Regions from separate parts of the Methylobacterium sp. Leaf113 genome, predicted to be linked through region 1. Evidence: predicted binding sites of a transcription regulator. Region 1 holds the regulator's gene; each other region holds the start of a gene.

Region 1 (7,752 bases):
AGCGCTACGGCACCCCGGTCGGCCAGGCCCTGCGCGTGCTGTCGCAGGAAAGCCGGGACATGCGCATGAACGAGGCCGAGAAGAAGGCGGCGGCCCTGCCGCCGAAGCTGACCGTGCCGATGATCCTGTTCTTCCTGCCCGTGCTCTTCGTCGTCATCCTGACGCCCGCCATGATCCAGGTCTTTCGCTGACCCACGCCGGAGCCCGATCCGACCCGTGCGCGGCCGTGACCCGGCATTCCCCGCTCACGGTGGCGGGTCAAACCCCTGAGGAGCCCCGACCGGGCGAGCGGTGCGGCGGCAGCCCGGGCGCGTCGAGGATTTTCGTGGCGCCGAATTCCTGCCATGCGGGTGCGATGCTCAGTCCAGCCACTCCGCACGCCCCGCGCCCCGACACCCCCATGAACGACCTGACTTACGCGATCGGCGACATTCACGGATGCGCCGATGCCCTGATGCGGCTGCTCGAACGGATCAACGCCCATCGGGGCGACCGCAGCGCCCGCATCGTCTGCCTCGGCGACTACGTCGATCGCGGCCCCGACAGCGCACGGGTCGTCGCGATGCTGAGCCACCTGCAGGCCTCGGCACCGAACGCCGTCGTCTGCCTCATGGGAAACCACGAGCGGATGATGATCGATGCGTATCGCGATGCGGCGGACGCGGCGGTCTGGCTCGCCAATGGCGGCGATGCCACGCTCCGCTCGTTCGGCGTCACGGAGCCGGACGCGCTTCCGTCGGAGGTGGTGCGCTGGATGGCGTCGCTCCCCACCTTCCACGAGGATGCCCTGCGCTACTACGTTCACGCCGGCTTCCGTCCGGGGCGCACCGGACCGGATCCCGATGTCGCCAACCACCTCTGGATTCGCCAGCCCTTTCTTGGCGCCGGTTTCGACTTCGGCAAGCACGTGGTCCATGGGCATACGCCGCAGCGGACCGGAATTCCCGATCAGAAGCGCTACCGGACCAATCTCGACACCGCCTGCGTCTATGGCCGGCAGCTCACGGCCGGCATCTTCGACCAAGGGCAGGCCGGCCCGATCGGGTTTCTCCACGTCGATCGCGACGGATCGGCTTGAGGTGACTGCGCCCGCGCTCCGCTTGCCCCGGCCTGAAGGCCGCGACGAGGCGAGGAACGAAGAGCGAGGCTCATTCGAGGCGGCCCGATGCAGGCCGCCGCGACATCGGATCAGGCGAACAGGAAGTCGTTCAGCGTCAGCAACGGGCCCAGGGCTCCACCCGCGCTGACCTGAAGCTGCCCCTGGGACCCGCCCGCGGCGTCGTGAACCTCGTAGACGCGCGCGTTGCCGGACGTTCCGATGAGGTCCAGGGTCGAGGCGACGGCGAACCCGCTGAACTGGATCACATCGCCGCCCGATTGCCCCGCGCCCTGGAAATCGACGATCAGGTCGCGAATGCCCTTCGTCTCCAGATCGCCGAAGGTGATGACGAAGGTGTCATCCCCGGCTCCGCCGGCAACCCGGTCGCCGCCGCGACCGCCCATGATGAGATCGGCGCCGGCGCCACCGTTCAGGATGTCGGTGCCGTCGCCACCTTCCAGGACGTCATCCCCCGCGTCGCCACGCAGGTTGTCGTCGCCGAGACCGGCATAGAGGCGATCGGCGCCGGTGCCGCCCTCGAGCAGGTCATCGCCCTCGCCGCCATCGAGCCCGTCGGCGCCCGCACCCCCGAGAAGGGTGTCGTTGCCGACGCCGCCATAGAGCCAATCCTTGCCGGCCCCACCGTCGATGTGATCGTCGCCCCGTCCGCCCTCGACGTAATCGTCGCCGCCGAAGGCCGAGAAGGTGTCGGATTTGCTGCCGAGCCAGATCTGGTCCTTGCGATCCGTTGCGATCGGAAGGCCCTTGTCCTGAAGGAGAGCGAGATCGAGATCCGAGATCTGCGGGCGCCATCCCCAGGGCGAATAGGGGTCCATCAGATCTTCGACGCCCGAGACATGCGCCCGCGCATCGTCGAGCTTGGCAGGGCCACCCAGGACCGTGGTTGTATTCTCGTCGTAATACACCATCGATCCGTTTTCATACCAGGCCGGCTGGAAATCGATGAACCCGATGGCATGGGCGATCTCATGCTGGAACAGCCCGAACGCGTCGATCTTGTTGGACGGGACACCGGCTTGTCCCTGCGGATCGAAGAAGAGATCGCCGAGCTTGTCCTGGCCCAGGGTGACCTTGCCGTCCGCCTCGCCTCCATTGCCATCCCAACCCTCGCGCGCTTCGAGGATCGGGGCGAAGGTCCATCCCTGGCCGTCCCAGGCATAGCTGGGACCGGCATTGGCCAGGACATTTCCGCCGGCGAAATTGCCCATCGCGATGGCGATCTCGATTACGGCGTCGCCCTGGATGTGTTTCGCCCAGCCATCCGCCGCGCCTTGCGCCGTCGCCAGGATGAGGTCTGCTTGGCCGCCAGCGGCATTGCGGGAACTTTCACTGTCCCAATACGCAATGATTTTCGACATTTTTGCTTGGCCTTGTCGTTGTTCTGGCGTTTTTCTATAAGGGTAATCTCTATCTATAGGCAGTAAAGGACACAACGACGGGGTTTTCTCTTGGTTAAGGAGAGATGAGAGGCAAGGCTTGCAGTGTATGATGCTTCGTAACGCGAACCGTCCATCGCATCGCGCCGTGCCTTTGCGGAATGCGGAGAACGGCCGATCCGGGTGCGACAGAGTCGAGAAACGCGCGCCTTCCCGGTTCGCGCCTTCCCGGTTCGCGCCTTCCCGGTTCGCGCCTTCCCGGTTCGCGCCTTCCCGGTTCGCGCCTTCCCGGTTCGCGCCTTCCCGGTTCATGCCTTCCCGGTTCATGCCTTCCCGATTCATGCCTGCCCGACGCGCACGAAACCTGAGCGCCCTCGATCGCGGGGCAAGGTCTGCGCTCTGGCGGCCTTTCCGCCCGATCCGGATATTGCCAGAGTTGCGTCCGGGTGCTCTGGTGACCGGTGACCGGACCAACCCGACCGGCCCTGAATTGGGATCGGACGCGCGCCACCGCGCACGAATGTCGCCTTTTTTAAGGAACTCTTGCAGAACACTTGCGGAACGTTTAACGTGTTCGTGGTTTGTTTCTGTGGTCGTCCGCCGCAGCCAATGTCTCCAACGAAGAGTGTTCCGCATGTTGACGCGTAAGCAACTGGATTTGCTCCAGTTCATCCAGCTTCGGATGCGCGAGAGCGGCGTTCCCCCGTCCTTCGACGAAATGAAGGACGCCCTCGATCTGAAGTCGAAATCGGGCATCCACCGCCTGATCACGGCCTTGGAGGAGCGGGGCTTTCTGCGGCGTCTGCCGAACCGGGCCCGCGCCATCGAGGTGATCCGGATGCCCGAGAGCCTCGGCGGTCAATCCGCCTCGGCGCGGACCGCGCCTGCGGCGGAAGTCCGTCGCTTCACCCCGAGCGTGGTCGAGGGCGGCAAGGGCAAGGGCGTGCCGGCCGGCGCCTCCATCTCACGCCTGCCGACCACCCAGGCGACCGACGAGAGCGGCCGGGCCGTAACGATCCCGGTGATGGGGCGGATCGCGGCCGGTACGCCGATCTCGGCCATCCAGGAGCAGAGCCATTCGGTGACGATGTCGCCGGACTTTCTCGCGGGTGGCGAGCACTATGCCCTGGAGGTGCGCGGCGATTCGATGATCGAGGCCGGCATTCTCGACGGCGATCTCGTGGTGATCCGCAAGCAGGACACGGCGAATACCGGGGACATCATCGTGGCCCTGATCGATGACGAGGAAGCGACCCTCAAGCGCCTGCGCCGACGGGGATCGTCCATCGCTCTCGAGGCCGCCAATCCGGCTTACGAGACCCGCGTGCTCGGCCCTGATCGGGTGCAGATCCAGGGGCGCCTCGTCAGTCTCGTGCGTCGTTACTGAGGCTCTTCGCCGGTCCCTTCGCCAATTCCTTCGCCCGGCCCTTCGCCGGGCGAACCTGGTGCGTCCTTTGCTCGCCCGATCGGCGCTGCCGGCACGATGTCCGGTGCGGCACGCGCCGGTGCGTCCGTGTTGGCAGGTGCCACGGGTCGCCAGGGAACGGCTTCTCCCGGGCGCCGGGTCGTAACGACGCGGGCGCCCTCGCGCGTGAGGCGCAAGGCCGCCGCGCCGTGTGCCGCCAGGAAGGTCCGGTCGAGGACGAACGCCGCGGCGCAGCCCGGCGGGGCCGATTGGCGGCTGATCAGGATATCGGCCCGGGCGCAATCCTCCGGGAAGGCGCGCTTGTCGGTGACGAGGGCGACCCTGCGCCCATCCGGCAGGGTCAGGGTACAGCCGAGGCCATCGCACCGGGCGTCCGGAAAGGCCGGGACGGCGCCGGCCTTCCGGGCATCGCCATCCGCTTTCAGCCATTGTTCGAGCACGAAGGCCGGCGGACGCCCCAGAGTGGCGAGGTGTCCGCTGCGATCCCGGATCGCCGCCCCGGTGCCTTCCCGATCGACGTAGATGTCGAAGGGATCGGGCGACGCCGCGAAGGCGATGCCGATCGCTGCCGGGATCAACCCGAGCCAACGCAGGGACGAAGCCGGAAGGGTGAGCAGGAGGAGGCCGGCCGCCAGCAGCCCCAACGCCCCCGCCCCGAAGGCCGGCACCACCACGACGGCGTGTCCGAAGCCCGCGATCCAGGTCGAGATCGACAGCATTCCGCGCACCGCCAGACCCATCGCCCACCACACCGGCTGATCCAGGGCGAACGGATAGGCGAGGATGCCGAGCACCGCCGCGGGCATCACCGCCAGGGAGACCAGCGGGAGGGTGAGCGCATTGCCGACGAGGCCGAAGGGCTGCACCGTCTGGAAATGATAGGTCGCGAAGGGCGCGGTGGCGATCTGCGCCACGAGGGTCGTGGCCAGCGTTCCGACGATCGCGGCGATCAGGAACGCGACGGCGCGGGTGACGGGACCGGCGCCCTCGCGCCGGCCGCCCTGTCCGGCGATCAGCGGTGCGCAGGCGATGAGCCCGGCAACGGCGCCGAAGGACATCTGGAAGCTGGGGCCGAGGAGCCCGTCCGGTTCCCGCGCCAGGGCGATCAGCGCGGCGAGCGCGAGGTTGCGCATGCTGAGGGCCGGCCGATCGACCAGAATCGCGCCGAGCATCACCAGGGTCATGATCAGCGAGCGTTCGGCCGCGATGTCCCACCCGGAGAACACGCAATAGGCGGTGACCCCCACCATGGCGATGCCGGCGGCGATCTTCTTGATGGGCCAGTGCAGGGCGGTGAACGGCACGATCGCCAGCCCGGCCCGCACCAGCCAGAACACCACGCCGGCGGCCAGCACCATGTGGAGCCCGGAGATCGACACAACATGGTTGCGAGTTGGCCGGCAAACCATGAGGCCTGCGGGCGACCAAAAGCCTGGACCCAGCTCGATGGCAAGCCCGGCGGGCAGGCACGTCCCATGCGAACAGGCCAATGCGACCGTCTTGCGAGGGGCAAGCGACATGGCGGTCGCCCAACCCTCCGCATCGGAGCGGCGGGCAGGCCCCCCGGGGTCTCCCGAGTGCCATCCCACATCCAGGAACAGCTACGGCAATCCCTACCGGGTGGGGACGAGCCCTACCGCCTCCACGACATCCGTCGCGCAGGGTGTGCCCGAGCTAGGCCCTCCCGTCGCGCCAATGGGGTTAGATGCCTACCCGCTGGCGATGGTTAACAGATTCCTTCCGACCCGGTAGCGATAGCAGGTAGCGCTACCCGCTATCGCTACAGGGTCGGAGTCGCATTCCCTGGCCGGAGAATGCTCTTCAGCCCCAGCGCGCGCATCGGAATTCCAGCGGGCCAGGGCCCCCATGCTGACACCTCGAAAACGTTGCGCCCACGGATGCCGTCGCGCCTGTGGACGCCGAAATTCGCGTGCTTGCCCGATGCCGACCGAGCTGCGATCCATCGCTCATCGAGGAGAACCGACGATGAAAACCGAGACGCCGCACCTTTACCGTTAATCACGGAGTGCCGTGTCGCGTGCCGTGCCTCCGTACCGCCGGAGGCGATCATGCCGAGAACGTTCTTCACTGCGGACGGCCACGTCGGACACAAGGGTATTCTCTCCCCGAGGTTCGCAAACCGGCGCCCGTTTTCCTCCATCGAGGAGCATGACGAGGCAATCGTCGCGGCCTGGAACGCCGTGGTGCGCCCGGATGACATCGTCTGGCACCTCGGCGATTTCGCCTACAAGTGCAGTCTCGACCATGCCGCCGGCATCTTCGCTCGCCTCAAGGGAAGAAAGTACCTCTGCAGGGGCAACCACGACCACGGCCTCGGTGACCGCCTCGAATGGGCCGGCCCCGTCGTCGACGTCCAGAGGATCTTCGTCCAGGATCCGGGCATGCCGAAGCGCGTCGCCCTTTGGGCAAGCCACTATGCGCACGTGACGTGGCCCCATGCATGGCACGGCGACCTGCACGTCTACGGGCACTCCCACGGCGGCATTCCGGCCACCCGGACGAGCCTCGACGTCGGCGTCGATTGCTGGGATTGGCGGCCGGTCACGCTGGGCCGGATCATGGCGAGGATGGCGGCGTCCCCTGCCATCGCCCCGCCATGCTGACGATGGGTCGGTGCCCACTCCGGTCGGGTCACGAAGGTCATTTGACGAACCCTATGTCGACCGCCACGGCCTTCAGGCGCTCAGGCTCGCGCTCCTTGCGCTCGGAGTACCGGTCGACGAGATGGTCGGCTCGCTCCCGGGTCAGGAGCGTGAACCTCACCAGCTCCTCGCAGACGTCGACGACCCGGTCGTAGAGCGGCCCCGGCTTCATCCGGCCGGCGTCGTCGAACTCCTTGTAGGCCATCGGCACCGAGGATTGGTTCGGGATGGTGATCATCCGCATCCAGCGCCCAAGCACGCGCAGGCCGTTGACCGCGTTGAATGACTGGGAGCCGCCGGAGACCTGCATCACGGCCAGGGTCCGCCCCTGCGTCGGGCGCACCGACCCTTCCGACAGGGGGAGCCAGTCGATCTGGCTCTTGATCACCCCGGTCATAGCGCCGTGGCGTTCGGGGCTGACCCAGACGTGCCCCTCCGACCAGATCGAGAGGTTCCGGAGTTCCTGGACCTTCGGGTGATCGGCCGTGGCGTCGTCTGGCAACGGCAGCCCGTGCGCGTCGTAGATCCGCACCTCGCCGCCCATCGCCTCTAGAAGGCGTGCCGCCTCGTACGCGAGGAAGCGGCTGAAGGAACGCTCCCGGAGCGAGCCGTACAGGATCAGGAAGCGTGGGGAGTGGGTGAACGGTGCCTGCACCTGCAGGTCGGTCGCCGTCGGCACCACGAAGTGCCCCTCGCTGAGGTTGGGCAATCCATCGGCGAAAGGCTGTTGGGGCTTGTCCAAGACGCTTCGTTCCTCTACGTTTCAATGATGATTGAGATATTGACATCATGATGGACGAACGGCAAGCCGTGGCTGCCTTTGCAGCCCTTGGCCAGGAGCACCGCCTGCGCATCGTGCGCCAACTCGTGACCGCCGGCCCCGAAGGGATGGCGGCCGGCATGCTGGCCGAGGCGGTCGGCGTGTCAGGGACCAACCTGTCGTTCCACCTCAAGGAGCTCTCGCATTCCGGGCTGATCACCTCCCGGCGAGAGGGCCGGTCGATCATCTACAGCGCCGCCTACCCGGACCTGTCGGACCTGATCCAGTTCCTGATGCGCGATTGCTGCCAGGGCCGACCCGAGGTCTGCGCCCCCGCCGTCGCGGCCCTGTCCGCCTGTTGCCTACCCACGGGAAACACCAGCCATGCCTGACCGCGTCTACAACGT
Region 2 (7,752 bases), on a different contig from region 1:
GCCTGCCGGTGATCGCCACCCGCAGCCGCTACACCGAGAGTCACCGCCTCGACGGCGCGTTCTCCGCGGTCTCGGATCTCGGCGAGCCCGGCGCGCCGCACCGACACCTCTTCGGACACGCGTGGCCGGGTGGCATCGTCAGTTTGAGTGCCCTGCGCGCCTGGCACGCCCACGTCGCTTCCTGAGTGCGCGCAACGTCAGACTTTCGGGCGCCCTCCACGTGAGCGCCCGCGCGTTCCGATCTGTCCGATGGGTTCGCCCTCGGCACGCTTCGGGAACAGGATCGCACCGGCAACCACCCCGAGGATTCCCGCGATCCCCAGCTTAAGCCAGCGTTGCGTCATCTCAGGCTGGGTTCGGGCGTCCGCAAGGAGCGTCTCGGAGCGTTCTCGATGGATGGCATCGTGCGTCATTCCAACAGGATAGCGTCCGCGAAGCGGAATGCCACCGCGCCGATGCCAGGGTTGCCCACGGTGCGCCGCAGCGTTGTCATCGGTGCGGCGGGCGGCCTATAAGCCGGCCAAATCCGTTCGTCCGGCATCGCGGGCGTGCCGCCCCGGCAGATGGCCCTCGCGATCCGCCCTCGTTCTTCCAGTCTAGGGTCACGTCATGGCCGGCCATTCCCAGTTCAAGAACATCATGCACCGCAAGGGCCGTGTCGACGCGGTCCGCTCGAAGCTGTTCGGCAAGCTCGCCCGCGAAATCACGGTGGCCGCCAAGCTCGGGCTGCCCGATCCGGCGATGAATGCCCGCCTTCGTGCCGCCATCATCGCGGCGCGCGTCGAGAACGTGCCCAAGGACAACATCGAGCGCGCGATCAAGAAGGCGCAGGGTGCCGATGCCGAGAGCTATGACGAGATCCGCTACGAGGGCTACGGTCCAGGTGGTGCCGCGCTCATCGTCGAGGCGCAGACCGACAATCGCAACCGCACCGCTTCGGACGTGCGCTCGGCCTTCACCAAGTCCGGTGGCAGCCTCGCCGAGACGGGCGCCGTCTCCTTCATGTTCGATCATGTCGGCGTCGTCGAATTCGACGCCAAGGTTGCGGATGCCGATACCGTGCTGGAAGCCGCCATCGAGGCCGGCGCGGACGATGTGCGCTCGGACGAGAACGGTCATGAGATCATCTGCGCTCAGGACGCCTATGGCGAAGTCTCGAAGGCGCTGGAGGCGCGCTTCGGCGAGCCGCGCCGGACTGCCCTGGTGTGGAAGGCCCAGAACACCATCGAGGTCGATGACGAGACCGGCGAGAAGCTGATCCGCCTCGTCGAGGTGATCGAGGACCAGGACGACGTCCAAAACGTCTTTGTCAATTTCGCGCTCTCGGACGCGCTCATGGAGAAGCTTCAGGGCTGAATGCTCTGGAACCGGTTGCTTGAGCCGGCCTTCAGAATGTCGCGGTCACGTTTGATCTCGTCATCGAGAATGCCGGCCTCACGCGCGCGTTTTAAAGGCCGAAGCAAGAACTCTGGCGGCGATCACGCCAATCTCTCGCAAGAGAGTTTCGACGCTGATCTGACGTGGGGCTGACGCGTTCGCATATCCGAACGCCGTGGCCGTTGGCATAACGCTCCGTTCACGGTATGTCCCTAACGCTCGGATCGGCGCGAAGTCCGCGCCTGGAGCCGACCCGTCCATGATTGTGTTCGCATGACGCTTCCCGTCCGCATCCTTGGCATTGACCCGGGCCTGCGGCGCACCGGTTGGGGCGTCGTGACGGCCACGGGTACGAAGCTCGCCTATGTCGATTGCGGTGTCGTCACCTCTGACGGAGATTTGCCGCTCGCCTTGCGCCTGCGTGAACTCTACGAGGGCATCACTCGCATCGTGGAGTCGTTTCGGCCCGATGAGGTCTCCGTCGAGGAGACCTTCGTCAACAAGGACGCGCAGGCGACGCTCAAGCTCGGCCATGCCCGCGCCATGGCCCTTCTGGTGCCAGCTCTGGCCGGAACGCCGGTATTCGAATACTCGGCCAATCTCATCAAGAAGACGGTCTCCGGCTCGGGGCATGCCGAGAAGGCGCAAATCCAGGCCATGGTGAAGTTCCTGCTGCCGCTGGCGCAGTTCAAGGTCGCCGACGCAGCGGATGCACTTGCCATCGCCATCACCCACAACAGCCATCGGGGAGGGCATGCGCTGAAGCGCCAGCACGCTCCCGTCGCCGGGGCGAGCAGCCTCGCGGCGGCCCGGATCGCGGCCGCCCTGGCGCGCAACTGAGGCGGTGCATGGCCCCGACTTAGACGTCGAGGCCATGCACCCATCCCGGCTAGGCGGTTCGCACCTTCTGAGCATCCCAGCGGATTGGGTGGAGATCGAGCGAAATGGCTGATCCTGGAATGACGCGTCCGACGCTGCCGATGGCGGACACGTTTCGGAATGCGTTGATCGTCGCGCCTCCGTCCATGCGCAGTCTCGGCCCCGCCACAACCTTCGCGTTCCTCGTCGTTCTTGCCAAGGAAGCGGCGCACACGCTGATGGCTGATGCGGCCGCACCCGTCCGCTTCCACGAAGACATCTTCCTGGTCGATGGGATCTGTACGATTCTACTCGCCCCCTACTGGATGGCGATGTTCCGGACGATCATCGGAGTCGATGGCTCCGTGCAGGCGATCGTCACTGGGCGAGCCGGCCCCTTCCAGGACTTCCTGGCTCTCGAACTGTTCTGGCTTCTGGTCAGTGGTGTATTGGATCGGGTGCTATCGACCGACACTTTCGGATCAGCCCGGGTGATCCCGGCCTCTCGGCGTGGATCGCCATCCTGATCCTGCAGATCTGGAGCAGCATGCTTGCGCCTGCGCTGGCAGCTGGCGCTCCCGATGCGAACCTGCGCGCGGTGATCGCGATGACCCGTGGGTCGGCGGGACGGATCGGCCTGATCCTCGTCGCAGCCATTCTGCCCCTGGGCTTCATCGACCGCATGCTTCACGGGTCCGAGCGGGCTGGCGCAGATCTCTCCCCGTTCGTTTTGGCGATTCGGATTCTTGCTTCCGCCTTGATCGAAATGGCGATGCTGGTGCTGGTGACGGCTCTGCTCGCCGAGATCTATCGCTGGCTGCGGGCGCCGGGGCGTGGGGTCACTCTAAAGCCTTGAATTCACCCTCGAGACGCAGGGAAACTTCGTCGCCGATCATCGGCAGGTAAGCGCTGATGCCGAAATCGGAGCGCTTGATGACAGCCCGTCCGTCGAAGCCGACGGTATAGGCCTTACTCACCGGATTGGTCCCGGCCTGATTGAAGGTCGCGTCGAACCCGAACGGCTTGGTCACGCCCTTCAGGGTCAGGTCGCCGTTGATCCGCGCCGTGGTCGGGCTGGTCGGTTCGATGCTGGTGGCCGTAAAGGTCGCCCTCGGAAACTTCGCGGTATCGAAGAAGTCGGGGGACTTCAGGTTCTGATTGAGGTGGTCGTTGAGGCCATTGATGCTGTCCGTACCGATGGTGACCGTGAGACTGGATTTTCCGGGTTCCTTCGGGTCGAGCACCGCCCGAGCGCTCACATCCGTGATCGACCCGTAATAGGTCGAGAATCCGAGGTGGCTCACCGACCAGGTGATCTTGCCGTGTGCGGGATCGAGGACATAGGAGCCCCGACGCACCTGAGTTGGATCGCTGGAGGGCGCTGCCGAAGGCACAGTGGCAGTCGCCGGTGTCTCGACGGCCGCGACCGCGCCGGCGGTGAGCAGGAATCCGAAGGCGAGAAACAGCGCGGTTTGGCGCATCGGGTCGGTCATCCGTGTGTCTGGGGTCAGGCGCCTTTGATTTCACGAACCTCGCCCGGCCTCAAGACATACGAGGCCGGGGAGGGAACAGTCGCTTGTCGTTGGCGCGACGCGGCACATGGCGCTCCGGTGTGCCGCCTTGTAGGCATTCCGGCGGCAGGAGAATGGTTGAGGCGATGATTGGCAAGCTGAAGGGGGTGATTGATTCCTACGGCGAGGACTTTGTGATCCTCGACGTCCAAGGGGTGGGGTACGTGGTTCACTGCTCCGCCCGGACGCTCCAGCGCCTGCCTGGAATCGGCGAGGCGGCAGATCTGGCGATCGAGACTCACGTCCGCGAGGACATGATCCGGCTTTACGGCTTCCGCTCGGATGCCGAGCGCGAGTGGTTCCGCCTACTCCAGACCGTACAGGGAGTGGGGAGCAAGGTCGCTCTCGGGTTGCTCTCGGTGCTCGAGCCGTCGGCCCTGGCCTCGGCTATCGCCATGGGGGACAAGGGGGCGGTCGCGCGTGCACCCGGTGTCGGTCCGCGTCTGGCCGCCCGCCTCGTGGCGGAACTCAAGGACAAGGCCCCCGCCTTCGCAGCGATCGATCCTGCGGTGATCGCGCTGTCGGGTGCGGTCGAGAATCGCACCGCGCCACAACCCGTCACGGATGCCATCTCGGCCCTGGTCAATCTCGGCTACGCTCCTGTTCAGGCGTCCTCTGCCATTGCCGAGGCGTTGAAGCAGGCTGGAGAGAGCGCAGAGGCGAAGACGCTGATCCGGCTGGGCCTGCGCGAACTCGCTCGCTGAGGTGGACATCGTCTCGCGCGAGACGATTGCGTCCTTGACTTCGCCATCATCCGTTGCCAGATCGGGTGCGAAGACCTAACCTTCTGATAACAAAGCAGTTTTCAATAATTCTAATCTGGCGACCAATTCGATGCATGGGTTCGGTTTTCGCGCTCAAGCATCACTGTCGCTCATCCTTCGACGGAGCAATCGGGGTCATCCTACCCGATGGCCTCACCCAGCGGCACGAGCCACGCACGAGTTACGGTCCCAATGATCGTCTGTTCCTGCAACGTCCTGTCCGATCGAGCTGTGCGCGCCTGCCTGCATCGTGGCCCGGATTGTCCGCGTACGCCGGCCCAGGTTCAGGCCTGCCTCGGGTGCAGCCCGAAATGCGGGCGCTGCGCCCGGACCATCCGCGGCATTCTACAAAATGCTCTCGATGAGGCGGCGCATGCGTGTACGGCGACTTGCGCGAGCTCCTGTAGTTTGGTCAAGGTCCAAACTGCTGAGGAGGGGATTGCCGCCTGAGCGCCCATTCCGGGTGCTGAAGCTCCCCTCCAGCTTAACGTGCTTCGAGGGAGATTGGGCGGATGAAGGGTGATGCGAAGGTCGTCGAGTACCTCAATCGAGGACTGCGCAGCGAGCTAACGGCGGTTAGCCAGTATTGGCTCCATTTCCGCATGCTCAATGATTGGGGCTACATCGATCTCGCCAAGTTCTGGCGCAAGGAATCTATCGAAGAAATGAACCATGCGGATCGGTTCGTCGATCGCATTCTGTTCCTCGACGGCTTCCCGAACCTCCAGGAACTTGATCCCCTGCGGATCGGCCAGAACGTCCAGGAGATCATCGAGTGCGACCTCGCTGCCGAAAATGAGGCACGCGCCCTGTACCTTGAAGCCGCCAAATATTGTGATTCGATCAACGATCGCGTCTCGAAGCGCCTGTTCGAGGATTTGGCCGAGGACGAGGAAGGCCATATCGACTTCCTCGAGACGCAGCTGGAGCTGATCTCGCAGATCGGCCTGCCGCTCTACGCGCAGAAGCATATCGGCGGCCTGGAGCCGATCGCTCCGGAAGCCGAGTAGCGTCGGAACGCCTCGGGCGCCGGGCTTCAAGCGCGGCGCTCACCCGGTGAAGACGCCGTGGCAGATCCCACGCAGCCGAAGCGTAACCCGAGCCCCTGGGAGGTCCAGAATGGTTTCGGGGCCTTCAGGCACAGGAAAGCGGCTCCAACTCGCCTCTAACCGGACGTCGATCTCGACATACGGTTGGTCCCCTGTTGCCGGTGCTTAGTGCTTGAGGGACGGCAATCGCGGCTAACCCTGCAACGCGTCGATATGGTCCCGAGCCTCCATCCCAGGTCAGAGAACCTCGAACAGGCCGCTGAGGCTATCCGCCGATGTCGCTCTCGGCGCGACGCGCCATTCATACCCACCGATCGACTCCCTGCGCTCGTTGCCGAGCTTGTCGCCGGGAAGGTCCTCGAACTCATTGAGGGCCGCCCCTTCGTACGCGTGCAACGCACTGCTCACGGCGCCGCGCTCCGCTCCGGGTGGCCGAGCCCTTTCCGAGGCGTTGCGGAGGTCCTGTTCCACGACGCAATGTAGCGCGCGCGGCGCCTTTATGCGACATCGGCCACGAGAACAGATGATGGACGCGGGCGCCACTGCCCACTACCGAGAGTCCGTGTGAGCAAACCTCCGAGACCCGCCTCGAAGGCGTCGGCACCAAAATCGCCGACCCTGCACCCGCTGCCCGAGTCGCTGCTCACGCCCGAGCGGCGCGAGGATGACCTGGAGCAATCGATCCGCCCGTTGAGCCTATCCGAGTTCATCGGACAGCGGGCGGCGCGTGCCAACATGAGCATCTTCATTGAGTCGGCGAAGAAGACTGGTTCCGCGCTCGATCACGTCCTGTTCGTTGGCCCGCCCGGCCTGGGCAAGACGACGCTGGCGCAGATCGTAGCGCGTGAGCTCGGGGTGAACTTCCGATCGACCTCCGGTCCCGTCATCGCCAAGGCGGGTGATCTGGCGGCGCAGCTCACCAACCTCGAAGAGCGCGACGTACTCTTCATCGATGAGATTCACCGTCTTAATCCGGCGGTGGAAGAAATCCTCTATCCAGCGATGGAGGATTATCAGCTCGACCTCATCATCGGCGAAGGACCGGCTGCGCGCTCCGTGAAAATCGAGCTGCCTAAGTTCACTCTGGTCGGCGCAACGACCCGTGCTGGCCTTCTGACCACGCCCTTGCGCGACCGCTTCGGCATTCCAATCCGCCTGGAATTCTACGACGTCGATGAACTCGAACTGATCGTGAGCCGCGGCGCCCGGGTGCTGGGCCTCGGCATGTCGGCCGAGGGGGCCAACGAGATCGCCAAGCGTGCGCGAGGCACGCCCCGTATCGCTGGGCGGCTCCTGCGCCGAGTGCGCGACTTCGCCATCGTGGCCGATGCCCCGACGGTGACGCGTGCTATCGCCGACCGGGCGCTTCAACTCCTCGACGTCGATCCGGCGGGTCTCGACGTCATGGACCGCAAGTACCTGACGATGATCGCAAAATCTTTCAACGGTGGACCCGTGGGGATCGAGACCATCGCTGCCGCGCTGTCCGAACCGCGCGATGCCATCGAGGACATCATCGAGCCGTTCCTGATCCAAAAGGGCTTCGTTCAGCGGACGCCGCGCGGGCGGATGCTCACGCCCCACGCTTTTCGGCATATGGGATTTCCCGGGCCCCGACGCGAATCGGGCGGGCAGTTCGGCCTGTTCAATGCGGACGATCCGGACGCCTGAACCGACCCATCAGGCCGCGTCGCGTTGCGGCTTCGCGTCGACCCGGGCTTCGTGAAAGCTCGATATTGCGGATGCCGGGTTCGCGAGAAAGCTCGTCAGGTCTGCGAGCGGAAGGGGACGGCTGAACAGGAAGCCCTGCACTTCATCGCAGCCCTCGGCTTCTAAAATGGCGGCCTGCTCCAGCGTTTCGACACCTTCGGCCACAACACCCATGTTGCAGGCCTTACCTAGACCCACCATCGCCCGGACGATGGCGACGCTGCCTGCGTCCCGCCCCAGAGTCCGGACAAAGCTCTGATCGATTTTGAGCTTGTCGAAGGGAAAGCGCCGCAGGTAGCTGACGCTGGAATAGCCGGTGCCGAAATCGTCCATGGCGATCCGCAGACCGAGGGCTTGGAGTCGATGCAGGGTCCTCAGGGTCTCGGCATTGTCCTGGAGCAGCACGGATTCCGTAATCTCGAG
Region 3 (7,752 bases), on a different contig from region 1:
CCTGTCCAGGAAGGGCGCCGGTCCGGCGGCAAAGCCCGAGCCCGTGGTGGCCGAGCCCGCCAAGCCCGCCCGCGTGATGGTGGCGGATGCGGACGGCGACCCGGCGGCCTACAAGAAGGTGCTCGGGAACCTGTTCAGCAACGGCACACCGGCGACCCCGGCGACCGATGCCGCCACCGTGCCGGCCGTCGCCCCGAAGCCTGAGGTCGGCGCGGCCAAGTCCGCACCGAAGCACGCGCCGGCAAAGGCCGCCCATGCCGCGCTGATTCCGACCAAGACGGGCAAGCCCGCGGACGACAAGGCGGCGAAACCGGCCTCGAAGGTGATCTCGTCCATCGGTGCCTCGCCGAAGACCACGGGGTCCACCACGCCCAAGAACTGACGCGGCCGAGCCCGGATCCTTCCGGCTCAGCGCGTGCCGAGGAGCATCGCTCCGAAGCCGAGGAAGATCCCACCGGTGATGCGGTCGAAGGCACGCCGCAGCGCCGGACGGGTCAGCGACGCGGCGAGCCGCCGGCCGCCCAGGGCATAGACCCCGTACCAGAACAGTTCCGCCCCCGCGAAGGTGACGACGAGGATCGCGAATTGCGGCGCTTGCGGCCGCGACGGATCGACGAATTGCGGCAGGAAGGCGCTGGCGAAGAGCAGGAGCTTGGGATTGCTCAGACCGATGAGCAGTCCGTCACGATAGAGCCGCCTCAAGTTCACCGATGCCGGTGCACCCGCGGCGCCGGGCATTTCCAACGCCCCGTCGTGGCCGCGCCAAGCCCGGATGCCAAGGATGACCAGATAGGCGACGCCGGCGTAGCGCAAGCCGTCGAACAGCACGGGCGACGCGAGGAGAACCGCACTCAATCCGGCGGCGGAGGCGACGAGCACCAGGATGACGGCGCTGAGGCAGCCCGCCATGGCGGCGACGCTGCGACGGAGACCGACGCGGACGCTGCGAGCCAGAATATGGAGCATGTTCGGGCCGGGCGTGCCGGACAGGAGGAAGACGACGCTGAGGAACAGCCACCAGGTCTGAAAGGTCACGGCCGGGCACTCCTGATCGCGTACGCTCCGACGCGACGATCGCTCCCGTCCTATCAGGCCTTCGCACGGCGTGACGCCCCCGCCGACACGCGGGGCAGCCGAGCGTGCAACGAAAAAAGGGCCCCGCGAGGGACCCTTCTCTCCATCGATCAGAGCGATCGATTACATGCGGCGCATCATCCGGCGATCCATACGACGGTGCATCATGCGACGCTCCATATCGCGGCGCATCATCCGACGCTCCATGCGACGGTGCATCATGCGACGCTCCATCCGGCGCTCCATGCGCATCTGCACCGTGGACACAGTCTCGGGGGCGGTCACGCCGATCGGGGCGCCGGGAGCGGCAGAGGCGGAGGTGGCGAGGCTGGCACCGCCGAGCGAGGCGAGCACGGCGAAAGCAAGGGTCAGTTTCCTCACGTGAAGACTCCCATTCTTTTGTGTCCGAGCGCGGCACCCGGTTTGTTCCCGAGGCCACAGGGCCTGGAAAATCTGTCGCGCACCGGAGTACGCGGCGGACCCCGTTCCGGTCCGCCGCTACCCCAACCCGCAAGTCAGAGATTCGTTTCCTCGAACGCCCGGACCCATTCAGCACAAATTCCCGAGCGCACGATGTCGTCGAGGGTAAATTCCACCACGGGCACTGGCATCATCCGGCTCTTGATGAGGTGGATGACGGTCCGAAGGCCGGACGTCTCGCGCAGGTCCGTCTGGGACACGTCGCCGTTGATGATCACCTGGCAATCGTCGCCGATGCGGGTGAGGAACATCTTGATCTCGGCCGTAGTGGTGTTCTGCGCCTCGTCGAGGATCACGAGGCAGTTCTTGAAAGTGCGTCCGCGCATCACCTCGAAGGGCACCACTTCGATGTCGCCGGTCTTGACCGCGATCTCGAAGGCGGCCTCGCCCATGCGCTCCTTCATGGTCTCGGTGAGGGGCGCGACCCAGGGGGCGATCTTCTCTTCCAGGGTCCCGGGAAAAAAGCCCAGTGAGCGGCCGGAGGGCACGTTCGGGCGGGTGATGATGACCTTGGCGATGCGGCGCTGGCGGAGCTGGTCCGCGGCGCGGGTGCCGGCGATGTAGGTCTTGCCGGTGCCGGCGGGCCCGAGGACGATGACTTGCTTGTGGAGGGCGAGGGCGTCGAGATACTGCGCCTGCCGGTCGGTGAGTGGTTGGATCGGACTGAGATTACGTTCTTCGTCGAAACGGGTCTTGTGCAGACGGACCGGACGGTCCTCAACGAGTTCAAGTCGTGTACGGCGTCTTTTCATCGATCAACACTCCAACCGGACTTGCCAACCTGGATTCAATCTGAGCCTGACTTGCTGAACTTGCTTCGCGTCATCTTACAACCGATCCCGTTCCGGCGATCCTTTCTGCTTCGCCCGCTTCACAGCCAATCCGGATCTTGCCCGCGAGTTCCGGCAAGGACCATCGTGCCTGTGGATGCCCGTCGCGACCCGGCGGGCCGCGGACCGTTGCGTTGCACGCACCATGCCGCGACAGGCGCGACAGGGGCGTGACAACCACTATTCTTGGCAATGATGTAAAAAGTCTGCGCTGATCCTGGCGCGCCGGGTGCAATGCAGCAACGACGTCGATTGGGTCGGCCCTGTGTCGGCAAAGACGCAGTCTCGGCCCTCATCGGTCGCGCGCTCCCCCGCGCTTCGCCGGGGCCTCGGGGATCAGGCCGCCTGGATGAAGCTGTCCAGCACCATCTTGCGGCCGGCCTTGTCGAAATCCACCGTGAGCTTGTTGCCGTCCACACCCGCGACGGTGCCGGGACCGAACTTGGTGTGGAACACTCGCATATCGACCGAGAAGGCCGACGGCGCTCCGGTCGACGTGGCGATCAGTTCGCCCTCGATCTGGCGTGGTCCGCCGCGCGCCGCGGGAGCGCGGTTGCCGACGCCGAAGCCGTTGGGGTTCGCCTTGGCGTACTGCGCCGTGTTGGCCTGCGCCCGCTGCCAGCCCGGCGTGCCGTAGGACGAGCCGAACGGAGTCGGGTTGCAATCGAAACGCGACGCGCCGGCCGAGAAGTGTGCGGGTGCGTCGAGCACATCGACGCTGTCCTCGGGAAGCTCGTCGATGAAGCGGCTCGGGACGGTGGAGGACCACAGGCCGTGGATGCGCCGGTTGACCGCGAAGGACAGCTTGGCGCGCTTGCGGGCCCGGGTGAGGCCAACATGGGCGAGGCGGCGCTCCTCTTCCAGTCCGGCGCGGCCGCTCTCGTCCAGCGCGCGCTGGTTCGGGAACAGGCCGTCCTCCCAGCCGGGCAGGAACACGGTGTCGAATTCCAGGCCCTTGGCGGCGTGGAGCGTCATCAGCGAGACGCGGTCGGCCCCCTCCTGCTCGCTCGCCTCCATCACCAGGGAGACGTGCTCGAGGAAGGCCGCGAGATCGGGGAACTCCTCCATGGAGCGCACGAACTCCTTGAGGTTTTCTAGGCGCCCGGCCGCGTCGGCGGACTTATCCTTCTGCCACATCTCGGTGTAGCCGGATTCCTCCAGGATGGTCTGCGCCACCTCGGAATGCGGCTGCGTACCCACCAGGCGCGACCACCGTGAGAAGCTCTCGACCAGGGCCCGCACGCCGGAGCGGGCGCGGGGCTTCAGCTCGTCGGTCTCGACCACGAGCCGGGCCGCCTGAAGCAGCGGCACCCGCTCGGCGCGGGCATAGGCGTGGAGCGCCTGCAGGGTGGCGTCGCCGAGGCCCCGCTTCGGGGTGTTGAAGATGCGCTCGAAGGCGAGGTCGTCGGCCGGGTTGGCGGTGACGCGCAGATAGGCCAGCGCATCGCGGATCTCGGCCCGCTCGTAGAAGCGGGGCCCGCCGATGACCCGGTAGGGCAGCCCGAGCTGGACGAAGCGGTCCTCGATCTCGCGCATCTGCGCCGAGACGCGCACCAGCACGGCGATCTCCGACAGCGGATGCTGCTTGGCCTGAAGGCTCTCGATCGCTTCCGCGAGTTGGCGCGCCTCCTCCTCCGAATCCCAGGCGCCGGAGACCGTCACCTTCTCGCCGGCGACATCCTCGGTGCGCAGGGTCTTGCCCAGGCGCCCCTCGTTCTTGGCGATGAGGCCGGAGGCGGCGCTGAGGATGTGGCCGGTGGAGCGGTAGTTGCGCTCCAGGCGCACCACCACGGCGCCGGGGAAGTCGTGTTCGAACCGCAGGATGTTGTCGACCTCGGCCCCGCGCCAGCCATAGATCGACTGGTCGTCGTCGCCCACGCAGGCGACGTTGCGGTGCCCCTGGGCCAGCAGGCGCAGCCACAGGTACTGAGCGACGTTGGTGTCCTGATACTCGTCCACCAGGATGTAGCGGAAACGGCTCTGGTAGTTTTCCAGGACGTCGGGGTTCTCGCGCCAGAGCTTGAGGCAGAGCAGCAGAAGGTCGCCGAAATCGGCGGCGTTCAGGGTCAGAAGCCGGGCCTGGTAGGCCGAATAGAGCGTGCCGCCCTTGCCGAAGGCGAAGGCCTGGGCCTCGCCCGGGGGCACCTGCTCGGGCAGGAGGCCGCGATTCTTCCAGCCGTCGATGGCCGAGGACAGGGCGCGTGCAGGCCAGCGCTTCTCGTCGATGTTCTGGTCGACGATGACCTGCTTCATCAGGCGGAGCTGGTCGTCCATGCCCAGGATCGTGAAGTCCGAGCGCAGGCCGACCAGCTCGGCGTGTCGGCGCAGGATCTTGGTGCCGATGGAATGGAAGGTGCCGAGCCAGGGCATGCCCTCGCCGGCCGGGCCGATGAGCCCGCCGATGCGGTGCTTCATCTCGCGGGCGGCCTTGTTGGTGAAGGTCACCGAGAGGATGTCGAAGGGTCGCGCCTTGCCCGTGGCGATGAGGTGGGCGATGCGCGTCGTCAGCACCCGGGTCTTGCCGGTACCGGCGCCGGCAAGCACCAGGACCGGGCCATCCGTGGCCTCAACGGCGCGGCGCTGCTCGGTGTTCAGCCCTTCGAGATAAGGGCTCGCCTGCGGCCGCAGGGAGGCCATGGCACGGGCGGCGATGGAGGTCGGGGCGGCGTCGGAGGCGGAAGCGCCGGCCGCGTCGAGAGGCTTCGTCATCGCGCATCCCTGGACCAAAACGCGAACGGCGTCGAGAGTGATGCCAGTCCCCTCCCGGTCTTCGGGGGTCGGCCGACCGGTCGGTGCCGTTCGGGACGTGCGGCAGGATGCCGAGATTCGGGAAGCCGCCTTTCCATCGACGCGCGGTCTCACCAGATCAGGACGAAACCCCACCGAACAAGGACGTTCCGATGCTTAGCCCCCGCCTGTTCTTCGTTGCCGGCCTCGCGCTCCTGACGGCCGGCCCGGCCCTGGCGCAATCCTCGCGCGCCATCGACAGCCTCAACGCCACCAACGACCGGCTCTCCGACCGCAGCCAGCTGCGCGGCATCGAGCAGCGCCAACAGTTCGACACCAACCAGACGCGGATGCAGATCCAGCGCAGCGACCTGTTCCGGCCGAGCGCACCCGCGGCACCGATCGTGGTTCCGGGCCGGCGCTGAGCTGCGGCCGGGCCGGGATCGGCGGGACTGACGCAGGCCTCGTGTCGGACGGAGCGACTTTGACCGCGCCAGGGCTCTGGCGCGCGTCGGCCTCCCCTGTGCTATGTCCGCGAACGGAGCAGGGGCGAGCCCCCGGGTGACGAGGCGGAACAAACACGGTGCGTGACATCCTGACCGCGCTGGCGGGCGCCGTCATCCTGCTCCTCGTTGCGGCCCTCGCCGTCCCACCCTTCGTGGCCTGGGAAAGCTATCGCGCCACCCTCGACCGCACGATCAGCCGCTCGCTGGGCGTGACGGCGCAGACGGAGGGCCGGATCGGCGTCCGCCTCCTTCCCTCGCCCAGGCTGAAGCTCGATCGCCTCCGGCTCGGCGCCGCCGCCGGATCGGCGCCGAAGCTCGATCACCCGCTCCTCGATCTCCAGGGCGTCAGGGCCGAACTTGCACTGGCACCCCTGCTGAAGGGCGAGATCCGCTTCACCGAGACCCGGATCGGCCGGGCCGAGGTCAAGCTGCCGGTCACCGACGGTGAGGCCATACTGCTGCCGGCCCGCGGCTTGGCGGAGGCCCTGCGGCGCGACCTCGCCATCGAGGATCTGACGATCCGGCAATTCGTCCTGACAACCCAGGTGCCGGCGACGGGGCGGACCGAGCAGTTCTATGCCGAAGCCCTGCAGATCTCGGCCCCGGCGCTGGGCGGACCCTGGCGCGCGGAGGGAACCAGTCGCGGCGTACCTTTCCGGCTCTCGACGGGCGAGATCGGGTCCGACGGCGTCAGCGTGAAGATCGCCGGCGGTGGCGATACGCAGCCGCGCTTCGAAGCCGATGCCCGTCTCAGCCTTGCGCCCGCCGGAACGGGCGCGTCCGGTCGGCGCTTGGCGACCGCGGTCGCGGAAGGCAGCGCCCGCATCGTCGTCGGGCCACCGGTCCAGGCGGCAGGCGCCTATCTGCCGTTCTCTCTCGGAGGCAAGTTCACCGGGCGCGGCCTCACAGCCCGGTTCACCGATGTCGCCCTGGAGATCGATCCCGGCGGACAGGCCCTGCGCCTCGGCGGCACGGGGCAGCTCGACCTGAAGCAATGGCGCGCCGGCCTCGCCCTCTCGACCCGGCGCCTCGACCTGGATGCCTTCCTGACCTCGGCGGCCGGACAGGCGCTGATCGCGCGCGGCGTTCCGGCGATCGGCGGCCGGAACGGCTTCGGCCTGCCCGTGATGGTCGATCTGGACCTCGCGGTGGAGAGCTTGGCCCTCGGCCTCGACGAATGGTCGCGGCTCGCCGCCAGCGGCACCCTCGACCGCACCGGCGGGGTCGTCCTGCGTCGGCTCGACGTGACCGCGCCGGGTGCGGCGGTGCTCGGGGCCAGCGGCGAGATCGACACCGAAGCGGGCCTGCGCTTCACTGGACGGTTGTCCGTCGACGCCCCGGCCTCCGACAGCTTCGGCCGCCACCTGCGCCGTCTCGGGTTCGAGGGTCCGGCCGTGGCCGTGATGGATGGCCGACCGGTCCAGTTGGCCACCGATCTGTCGGTGGACGCCTTGACGGTGTCGCTGCGCAACCTGCGGCTCGGCCTCGGCGAGGCGCGCGTCACCGGGAATGCCCGCTACGCGGCAGCCGACGGCGCTCATCGGGGGCGGTTTGATGCGCAACTGGTCGCGCAGGGCCTCGACATCGCGACCCTGCCGGTCCTCGGAGGCACGCTGGCCGACCTACGGGGCCACGATGTCGGGCTCACCCTCCTGGCCCGCGACGTCCGCTACGGCCCGTCCGGCGCGCATTCGGGTGGCGGCACCATCGCGGCCAGCCTCCAGTCGGACGGCCCGAGCCTCGTGGTCGACAGCCTCGACATCAGCGATCTGGCAGGCGCCAACGCCAAGCTGTCGGGACGCATCGATCCGGACGGCACGGGCCGGATCGCCGGGCGGGTCTCGGCGGCGGTGGCCGCCCCCCTGTTCGCGCTCCTCGACCGGGTCTGGCTGGCGGAAGCCCAGCGAATCCCGGCCTTCCTGCGCGCCGGAGCCCTCGACCTTGCCGTCAGCCTCGAACGGGATGCCGGCACGGCCGATACCCTCCGGGTCGCCGCCAAGGGCGAGGCCGCCGGTGGCCCCCTCGACCTCGACCTCCGGAGCCGTTCCGGCCGCATCGACAGCCTGGACCTCACCCTCGCGACGGCGGATGCGGGAACCTGGCTCGAACGCCGCGACATCCCGGCCCTGCGGCGC
Region 4 (7,752 bases), on a different contig from region 1:
GGTGCTCTACACCGGGGGCACCCGCAGCGGCTGCGGTTCGGCCCAGGCCGCCATGGGTCCGTTCTACTGCCCGCTCGACAAGAAGGTCTATCTCGACACCTCCTTCTTCAAGGAGATGGAGCAGAAGTTCGGCGTGAAGGGCGACTTCGCCTACGCCTACGTCATCGCCCACGAGGTCGGTCACCACGTCCAGGACGAACTCGGCATCCTCGGCAAGGTCCAGAGCCGCCAGCAGAGCGCATCGAGCAAGACCGAGGCGAATCAGCTTTCCGTGCGCGTCGAGCTGATGGCCGACTGCCTTGCCGGCGTCTGGGCCAAGAACTCGAACGACAAGTACAATGCCCTGGAGCCGGGCGATATCGAGGAGGCCATGCGGGCCGCGAGCGCTATCGGCGACGACAAGCTGCAGAAGCAGTCGCAGGGCTATGCGGTGCCGGACTCGTTCACCCACGGCTCGTCCGAGCAGCGGATGCGCTGGTTCATGACCGGCTATCGCAGCGGCCAGACCAAGTCCTGCGACACGTTTCGCGCGGCGCGTAACTGAACCGCGTTCGCCGCGCTGTCGGGAGGAAGGCGGTTCGGCTAGACTCGTGGCCGTTCCACACCCATCCGATTGAAGGCACATCACGATGGTCGCATCGGACAAGACCCGCAGCTTCATCCCGCTGACCATCGCGGTCCTGACCGTGTCCGACACCCGCGTCGCCGAGGATGACCGCTCCGGCGACACCCTCGTCGAGCGTCTCAAGGCGGCGGGTCACGAATTGGCGGCCCGGGCCATCGTGCCGGACGAAGTCGAGGCGATCCGGAACCAGGTCGAATCCTGGTGCCGCGACCCTGCGGTGGACGTGGTCATCACCACCGGCGGGACCGGCTTCACCGGTCGCGATGTGACTCCGGAGGCGATCGAGCCGCTGTTCGAGAAGCGCATGGACGGCTTCTCGGCCGTGTTCCACCGCATCTCCTACGACAAGATCGGGACCTCGACGCTGCAATCGCGCGCCACTGCCGGCGTCGCCAAGGCCACCTACATCTTCGTGCTGCCGGGCTCGCCGGGCGCCTGCCGCGATGCCTGGGACGGAATCCTCGCCGCCCAGCTCGATTACCGGCACCGCCCCTGCAACTTCGTCGAGATCATGCCGCGCCTCGACGAGCATCTGCGGCGCGGCGCGTCGATCACGGTCTAGCCGATCGTCCGGCTTCGGGCGGGCTGGTGTATTTCGGCTTTCGAACGCGTCGTTAACCGTACCGCAAGCGCCGCGCCGTCTCATGCGGAAGCATCGTCACCGTTCGGTTCTGCAGGGACATCATGGTCGCAAAGCACGCGTCGAACCTGGATCAGTTTCGCAGCCGCCGAAAATTCGAGCGGGTGGAGATGGCCGAGCAGGCGACGGCTGTCTTCGATGACGGAACCCGTCTCACCTGCCTGATCCACGACATGTCGAATGGCGCCGATGCGCGAATCGGGATGCGCATCGAACTGTTCGACTGTCCCGCCTCCGGCGTGCCGAAAAGCTTTCTGGTAATCATGAAATCCGGACGGGTGATCCGCTACACGCCGGGCTGGAACGAGCGCCTTTAGGCGCCCTCGCTCACCTCATGATCGCTCGAGACGGGCCGGCACCCGGCGGACCTTGAGCCGCCGCGCGAATTTCGGCCCCGACAGCAGCCGGTCCCGGCGTACGAGATCGCCCGGTCGCGGCGCGGTCACGCCGATGACGCTCTCGCCCCGCGCGGCGAGCCGGGAGGGCAGGCCGGTATGCGGACGGCGCAGGCGCGCCAGGGACACCTCCGGTCGGGCGGTGCCGATGAAGCGGTCGAGCAGGCGGATCCAGCCCTCCGCCGGGACATCGCCGGCTTCGAGGCAGAGCACCCAGTCCCGCCGCGCCGCTCTGGCACCGGCCGACCACGGCGACGCGCCGCGTCCGCGCAGGACCACCTTGGCGCCCGTCGCCTCCGCGACCGTCTCGATCGCCGGGTTCGCACCGGCCACGATGATCACCGCATCGCCGACGAGCCCCGCCGCCACACCCGCCACCAGAGCGCCGAGGGTGTCGGCCAGCAGATCGATCGCTTCCGGGTCGTTGGGCCGCGTGACGGAGATCAGTGCCGAAATCATGCGCGCGCATACCGCATTTTTGCGTGGGGCCAAATTTCCACGTCTCTGATGGCCCATCTCACACTACGGAGGCGCGTGCAGGGGGGGATGAATGCTGGCCTCGGACCAGACGGCCTCGCGACTTCCCTGGGACGCGCCTGTTCGTTCGTGTTATGTTCTCGTCCGGGCAACGGGAATGCTGGAGCGGATGCGGAACACGCGAACGGCCGATCTCACGGTGACGGAGAGCGCGCCCCGGCGCCTTGCCGAGACCACGCCCCTGCCGTCGGGCCGCCGCGGCCGGGGCGCCACGGCCAATCCGGGCAGCCGCTTCGAGCCGACGGGGCGGGAGGCCTTCGCGGATGGCTGGCCGGATCGCGATGCACCGGCGCCTTTGCGCACCGAAGTCCTGCCGGAGCAGGCGCGCACCCTGATCACCCGCAACACCTCGCCCGATATCTCGTTCGATCGCTCGATCAACCCCTATCGGGGCTGCGAACACGGCTGCGTCTACTGCTTCGCCCGTCCGAACCACGCCTATGTCGGGCTCTCGCCCGGCCTCGATTTCGAGACCAAGCTGTTTCACAAGGCGAATGCGGCCGTCCTGCTGGAGCGGGAGCTGTCGGCTGCAAACTATCGCCCGGCCACCATCGCCCTCGGGACCGCCACCGATCCCTATCAGCCGATCGAGCGCGAGCATCGCCTGACCCGCTCGGTGCTCGAAATTCTGGCCCGTTTCCGCCACCCGGTCGGTATCGTCACGAAGTCGAACCTCGTCCTGCGCGACATCGACCTCCTGGCCGAGATGGCGCGGGACGGGCTCGTGAAGGTCGCGGTGTCGGTCACCACCCTGGATCCGGAGCTGGCGCGCCGCCTGGAACCGCGCGCGCCGCATCCGGAGAAGCGCCTGGAAGCGATCGGCCGGCTGAGCGAAGCCGGCATTGCCGTGATGGTGATTGCGGCACCGATCATCCCGTCGCTGAACGATCACGAGGTCGAGGCGATCCTGACCCGGGCGCGCGCCCTCGGGGCCATCGAGGCGAGCCATGTCCTGCTGCGGCTGCCCCTCGAACTCGATGCCCTGGTCGACGACTGGTTCGCCGAGCATTACCCGGGGCGGCGCCGGCACGTGATGTCGCTCGTCCGGCAGGCCCGGGGCGGCAAGGCCTACGACGCCGCCTTCGGCACCCGCATGACCGGCACCGGCGCCTATGCCGACCTGATCCGCGACCGCATGCGCCTCGCCCGCCAGCGTCTCGGTTATCCCGAAGAGCGCCGCCGCCTGCGCACCGACCTGTTCAGGGTGCCGACCGACCAGCTGTCCCTGTTCTGACATCGTAGGCGCGGGTGAAGCTGGCGCGGTGATGCGGCGAGCGGCCGAGAGCCGCCAGCCCCGCCAGGTGCGTGCGGGTGCCGTAGCCGACATTGCTGGCCCAGCCGTAATCCGGATAGCGCCCGGCGAGGCGCCGCATCAGCGCGTCGCGCAGGGTCTTGGCGACGATCGAGGCGGCGGCGATCTGCGGCACGAGCCGGTCGCCTCCAACGACGGCGCGGCAGGGCAAGGCGCGGCAGGGCAAGGCGAGGCCCGGAACCGGGTCGCGGCCGTCGACCCAGACCGGCGCATCGAGTTGCAGGGCCAGGACGGCCCGCCGCATGGCGTCGAGGGTGGCGCCGCGGACATTGATGCGATCCACGAGGGCGCGGGAGCCCGCGGCCACGGCGACGCGGGCATGGCGGCGGATCAGCGGCGTCAACGCCTCCCGTTCGGCCGCCTTCAGGCGCTTGCTGTCGTCGAGGCGTGCCAGGAAGTCGGGGGGGAGGGCGTCGGGCCGAAACCACACGGCCGCGACCACGACGGGGCCGCACAAGGCCCCGCGCCCCACCTCGTCGCATCCGATCACGGCTGGATAGGTCGCCGCCAGAAGCGGGTCGAACGGCGGCATCGCGGCAAGATCCGTGCACAGGGGGCCTGTTGGCCCGTCCCTAGCCCGGCCACGGCAACCCGTCCATGCCTCAACCGAGATGGATCGCCGCTTCCGCCTGAGTTTCCAGGGCTGGCCGGCGCGCCGGTACGGTGCCGTGCGCGACGGCGATGTTGTCGTAGAACTGGCGCGCGCTCTCCGCCCACGTATAGCGCAGGGCCTCCGCGCGGCACCGCGCCCGCGGCAGGTCCAGGGCCGCCATAGCCGCTGCCCGCAGATCGTGGTCGAGGATGCCGGCGCCGGAACCGCCGATGACGTCGAGGGGCCCCGTCACCGGATAGGCGGCCACCGGCACCCCGCAGGCCAGGGCTTCGAGGAGCACGATGCCGAAGGTGTCGGTCAGGCTCGGGAAGACGAAGACGTCGGCGCCGGCATAGAGGGCGGCGAGGTCGGCGCCGGTCCGGGTCCCGAGGAAGCGCGCGCCCGGATCGATGGCGGCGAGGCGCGCCCGATCCGGACCGTCCCCGATCACGACCTTGGTGCCGGGCAGGTCGAGGCGCAGGAAGGCCTCCAGGTTCTTCTCGACCGCGAGGCGACCGACCGAGAGGAAGATCGGTCGGGGCAGCCCGGCGAGATCGGCCGGTTCCGGCGCATTCGTCGGCCGGGGCTGGAACAGGTCGGTGTCGACGCCGCGCGTCCAGCGCATCAGCTTGGTGAAGCCGCGCGCGTCGAGGTCGCGTTCCAGGGAGGGGGTCGACACCATCGTGCCGTTCGAGGCTCCGTGGAACCGGCGCAGCCAGGCGTAGCTCCAGGCCTCCGGCACGGGCGCGCGCGCGGAGAGGTATTCGGGGAAGCGGGTGTGATAGCTCGTGGTGAACGGCCGGCAATGGGCGAGGCAGTAGCGGCGGGTGGCGTAGCCGACCGTGCCCTCGGTCGAGATATGCACATGGGTCGGGCGCAGATCGTCCCACAGCCGCGCGACGTGGCGCTTGGTGGCGTAGGCCAGCCGGATCTCCCGATATCCGGGCAGCGGCACGGAGGCGAAGTCCTGATGCGTCAGGAACACGGTCTCGAAGCCGAAAGCCGCGCCGGCCGCCGCCATGTTCTCCAGGGAGCGGACGACGCCATTGACCTGCGGGTGCCAGGCATCCGTGGCGATGAGGAGTCTCACGCGACGGCCCGGGCTCCGTCGGGGCGGGGATGCCCGACCAGATCGGCGCGGGCGGCGCGGGCGCGCAGCAGGCTCGGGTAGTGCAGCACCTCCATGGTGCCGTCGTAATGCTCGACGATGGCGGTGCAGGATTCGACCCAGTCGCCGGTGTTCAGGTAGGTCAGCCCGTTGATCTGGCGGTTGGCGGCGTGATGGATGTGGCCGCAGATGACCCCGTCAGCCCCGGCGCGCCGGGCTTCGGCGCTCAGCAATTCCTCGAACTTGCCGATGAAGTTGACCGCATTCTTCACCTTGAGCTTGGCCCAGGCCGAGAGCGACCAGTAGGCGAGTCCGAGGCGCCGGCGCGCGGTGTTGACGTAGGTGTTGATGAACAGCGCGAAGGTGTAGGCGCCGTCGCCCAGGAAGGCGAGCCACTTGGCGTGGCGCACCACCATGTCGAACTGGTCGCCGTGGATGACGAGGTAGCGCTTGCCGTCGGCGGCCACATGCAGGCGCTGGTCGGCGACCTCGATGCCCCCGAAGGTCATGCCGATGTAGTCGCGCAGGAATTCGTCGTGGTTGCCCGGCACGTAGACCAGGGTGGAGCCCTTGCGCACCTTGCGCATCAGCTTCTGCACCACGTCGTTGTGGCTCTGGGGCCAGTACCAGCCCGACTTGAGCTGCCAGCCGTCGACGATGTCCCCAACAAGATAGATCTCGTCCGCATCGTAATCGCGCAGGAATTCGAGCAACAGATCGGCCTGACAGCCCTTGGTGCCGAGATGCATGTCCGACAGAAACAAGGTCCGGACGCGGGTCGTCTCGGTATCTTCGCCCACGCTCGCCTCCGGGACAGCCTCAGATGTGGCGAGCCAAACCGGATTCCCGTATCAGTTTGATGACGCCGACCCGTGCGTCGGCGAGGGTACCGCAACGCGACGTAAGCCCTTCTTCCACGAAAAAAATTTTGATTTGGAAGTAAGTATTTCGGGTTTTCCTTTCCCCGCGAAGGCGGGCATAGTCCTCCGCAAGGTGCCCCACCGGGCGGCGTTCGAAAACGCATGGCCGGAGCCCATCGAGGCAAATCAAGGGTGCCGTTCCCGGGGACGACGACGCTGAAACGGCCCAGCGGCGCGCGCATATCCAGCGTGCGACCCGGCCCATGGAGAAGAGGCGTGAGGCATTCGGTGGCGCGCGGGACGGAGGATGTCGGAGGTCGAACTCCGGCCGGCTCATCCGTCCGCACGGCGCGCGACCGGGTCCCGAACGCCGGCGGGCTCGTCCCACAATCCGGCACATCGGCGGCCGCGTCGGCCTAGTCCCGGACGTCTCGGGACAGAGCCGCGCGGTTCGTTCAAACCATCCAGAATCTTGCATGCCGCAGGTGAATGCCTGCGGAGACGAAGAGAAAGCGGAGAAACATCATGGCGGCAACGCGACGTCCCGGCCGGAACCACCTGTTCGTCCCGGGCCCGACGAACATCCCGGATCGCGTGATGCGCGCGATGATGGTGCAGTCCGAGGATCACCGTTCGGTGGACTTCCCCTCGCTGACCAAGCCGCTCTTCCAGGACACGAAGGCCGTCTACGGTTCGACCGAGGGCACCATCTTCCTGTTCCCGGCCTCCGGCACCGGCATCTGGGAATCCGCCCTGTCGAACACCCTGTCGCGCGGCGACAAGGTCCTGGCCGCCCGCTTCGGCCAGTTCAGCCACCTCTGGATCGACATGGCCCAGCGCCTCGGCCTGGAAGTCATCGTCCAGGATGAGGAGTGGGGCACGGGTGCGAGCCCGGAGCGGATCGGCGAGGCCCTGCGCGCCGACAAGAACCACGAGATCAAGGCCGTCATGGTCGTCCATAACGAGACGGCGACCGGCGTCACCAGCGATATCGGCGCCGTGCGCAAGGCGATCGACGCCGCCGGCCACCCGGCCCTGCTGTTCGTCGACGGCGTCTCCTCGATCGGCTCGCTCCCCTTCAAGATGGACGAGTGGAAGGTCGATTGCGCCATCGCCGGCTCGCAGAAGGGCCTGATGCTCCCCGCCGGCCTCGGCGTGATCTGCGTCAGCCAGAAGGCGCTCAAGGCCGCCGACACCTCGTCGGGCCAGAACGACCGCCTCGCGCACGTGTACTTCGACTGGGCCGACCACCAGAAGCAGAACCCGTCGGGCTACTTCCCCTACACCCCGTCGCTGCCGCTGCTTTACGGCCTGCGCGAGGCCCTGGCCTGCCTCAACGAGGAAGGCCTGGAGAACGTCTATCACCGCCACCACGTGCTCGGTGAGGCGACCCGCCAGGCCGTGGCGGCCTGGGGCCTGAAGACCTGCGCCAAGGAGCCCAAGTGGAACTCCGACACGGTCACCGCCATCCTGGTGCCGGAGGGCGTCGACGCCGCCGCGATCATCAAGCACGCCTACGTGCGCTACAACCTGGCGCTCGGCGCCGGTCTGAGCCAGGTGGCTGGCAAGGTGTTCCGCATCGGCCACGTTGGTGACATGAACGAGCTGTCGCTGCTGGGTGCCATCGCGGGTGCCGAGATGTCGATGCTCGACCATGGCATGAAGGTCCAGCCCGGCTCCGGC

The links. The regulator LexA, encoded in region 1, represses DNA repair genes until DNA is damaged. The targets are predictions, from matches to a motif close to TGTTCNNNNTGTGTTCNG.
Region 2: the regulator LexA is predicted to act here: its motif matches at 1,574-1,591, upstream of ruvC (crossover junction endodeoxyribonuclease RuvC).
Region 3: the regulator LexA is predicted to act here: its motif matches at 5,104-5,121, upstream of ASF60_RS00470 (ATP-dependent helicase).
Region 4: the regulator LexA is predicted to act here: its motif matches at 2,262-2,279, upstream of ASF60_RS20340 (PA0069 family radical SAM protein).

Annotation. Positions count from the first base shown of each region.
Region 1 covers NZ_LMNJ01000023.1:60,666-68,417, forward strand. The annotation lists gene ASF60_RS14265 (type II secretion system F family protein) at 1-191, shown strand, start outside; gene ASF60_RS14270 (metallophosphoesterase family protein) at 401-1,078, shown strand; gene ASF60_RS14275 (calcium-binding protein) at 1,189-2,823, opposite strand; gene lexA (transcriptional repressor LexA) at 3,131-3,883, shown strand; partial or broken gene ASF60_RS14285 (ComEC/Rec2 family competence protein) at 3,877-5,307, opposite strand; gene ASF60_RS14290 (metallophosphoesterase) at 5,992-6,546, shown strand; gene arsH (arsenical resistance protein ArsH) at 6,584-7,327, opposite strand; gene ASF60_RS14300 (ArsR/SmtB family transcription factor) at 7,378-7,737, shown strand; gene ASF60_RS14305 (arsenate reductase ArsC) at 7,730-7,752, shown strand, end outside.
Region 2 covers NZ_LMNJ01000001.1:171,120-178,871, forward strand. The annotation lists gene ASF60_RS00785 (HAD-IA family hydrolase) at 1-185, shown strand, start outside; gene ASF60_RS00790 (YebC/PmpR family DNA-binding transcriptional regulator) at 610-1,356, shown strand; gene ruvC (crossover junction endodeoxyribonuclease RuvC) at 1,651-2,217, shown strand; gene ASF60_RS00800 (hypothetical protein) at 2,337-2,762, shown strand; gene ASF60_RS00805 (hypothetical protein) at 2,783-3,091, shown strand; gene ASF60_RS00810 (YceI family protein) at 3,075-3,716, opposite strand; gene ruvA (Holliday junction branch migration protein RuvA) at 3,893-4,510, shown strand; gene ASF60_RS25385 ((2Fe-2S)-binding protein) at 4,763-5,020, shown strand; gene bfr (bacterioferritin) at 5,083-5,580, shown strand; gene ASF60_RS24185 (hypothetical protein) at 5,857-6,027, opposite strand; gene ruvB (Holliday junction branch migration DNA helicase RuvB) at 6,238-7,290, shown strand; gene ASF60_RS00830 (bifunctional diguanylate cyclase/phosphodiesterase) at 7,300-7,752, opposite strand, start outside.
Region 3 covers NZ_LMNJ01000001.1:99,819-107,570, reverse strand. The annotation lists gene ASF60_RS00490 (L,D-transpeptidase family protein) at 1-382, shown strand, start outside; gene ASF60_RS00485 (LysE family translocator) at 409-1,035, opposite strand; gene ASF60_RS00480 (hypothetical protein) at 1,198-1,455, opposite strand; gene ASF60_RS00475 (PhoH family protein) at 1,590-2,306, opposite strand; gene ASF60_RS00470 (ATP-dependent helicase) at 2,721-5,093, opposite strand; gene ASF60_RS00465 (hypothetical protein) at 5,285-5,536, shown strand; gene ASF60_RS00460 (AsmA family protein) at 5,695-7,752, shown strand, end outside.
Region 4 covers NZ_LMNJ01000051.1:164,470-172,221, reverse strand. The annotation lists gene ypfJ (KPN_02809 family neutral zinc metallopeptidase) at 1-544, shown strand, start outside; gene moaB (molybdenum cofactor biosynthesis protein B) at 630-1,187, shown strand; gene ASF60_RS20350 (hypothetical protein) at 1,376-1,582, shown strand; gene ASF60_RS20345 (hypothetical protein) at 1,598-2,119, opposite strand; gene ASF60_RS20340 (PA0069 family radical SAM protein) at 2,307-3,431, shown strand; gene ASF60_RS20335 (ribonuclease HII) at 3,397-4,041, opposite strand; gene ASF60_RS20330 (glycosyltransferase family 4 protein) at 4,112-5,191, opposite strand; gene ASF60_RS20325 (UDP-2,3-diacylglucosamine diphosphatase) at 5,188-6,009, opposite strand; gene ASF60_RS20320 (aminotransferase class V-fold PLP-dependent enzyme) at 6,595-7,752, shown strand, end outside.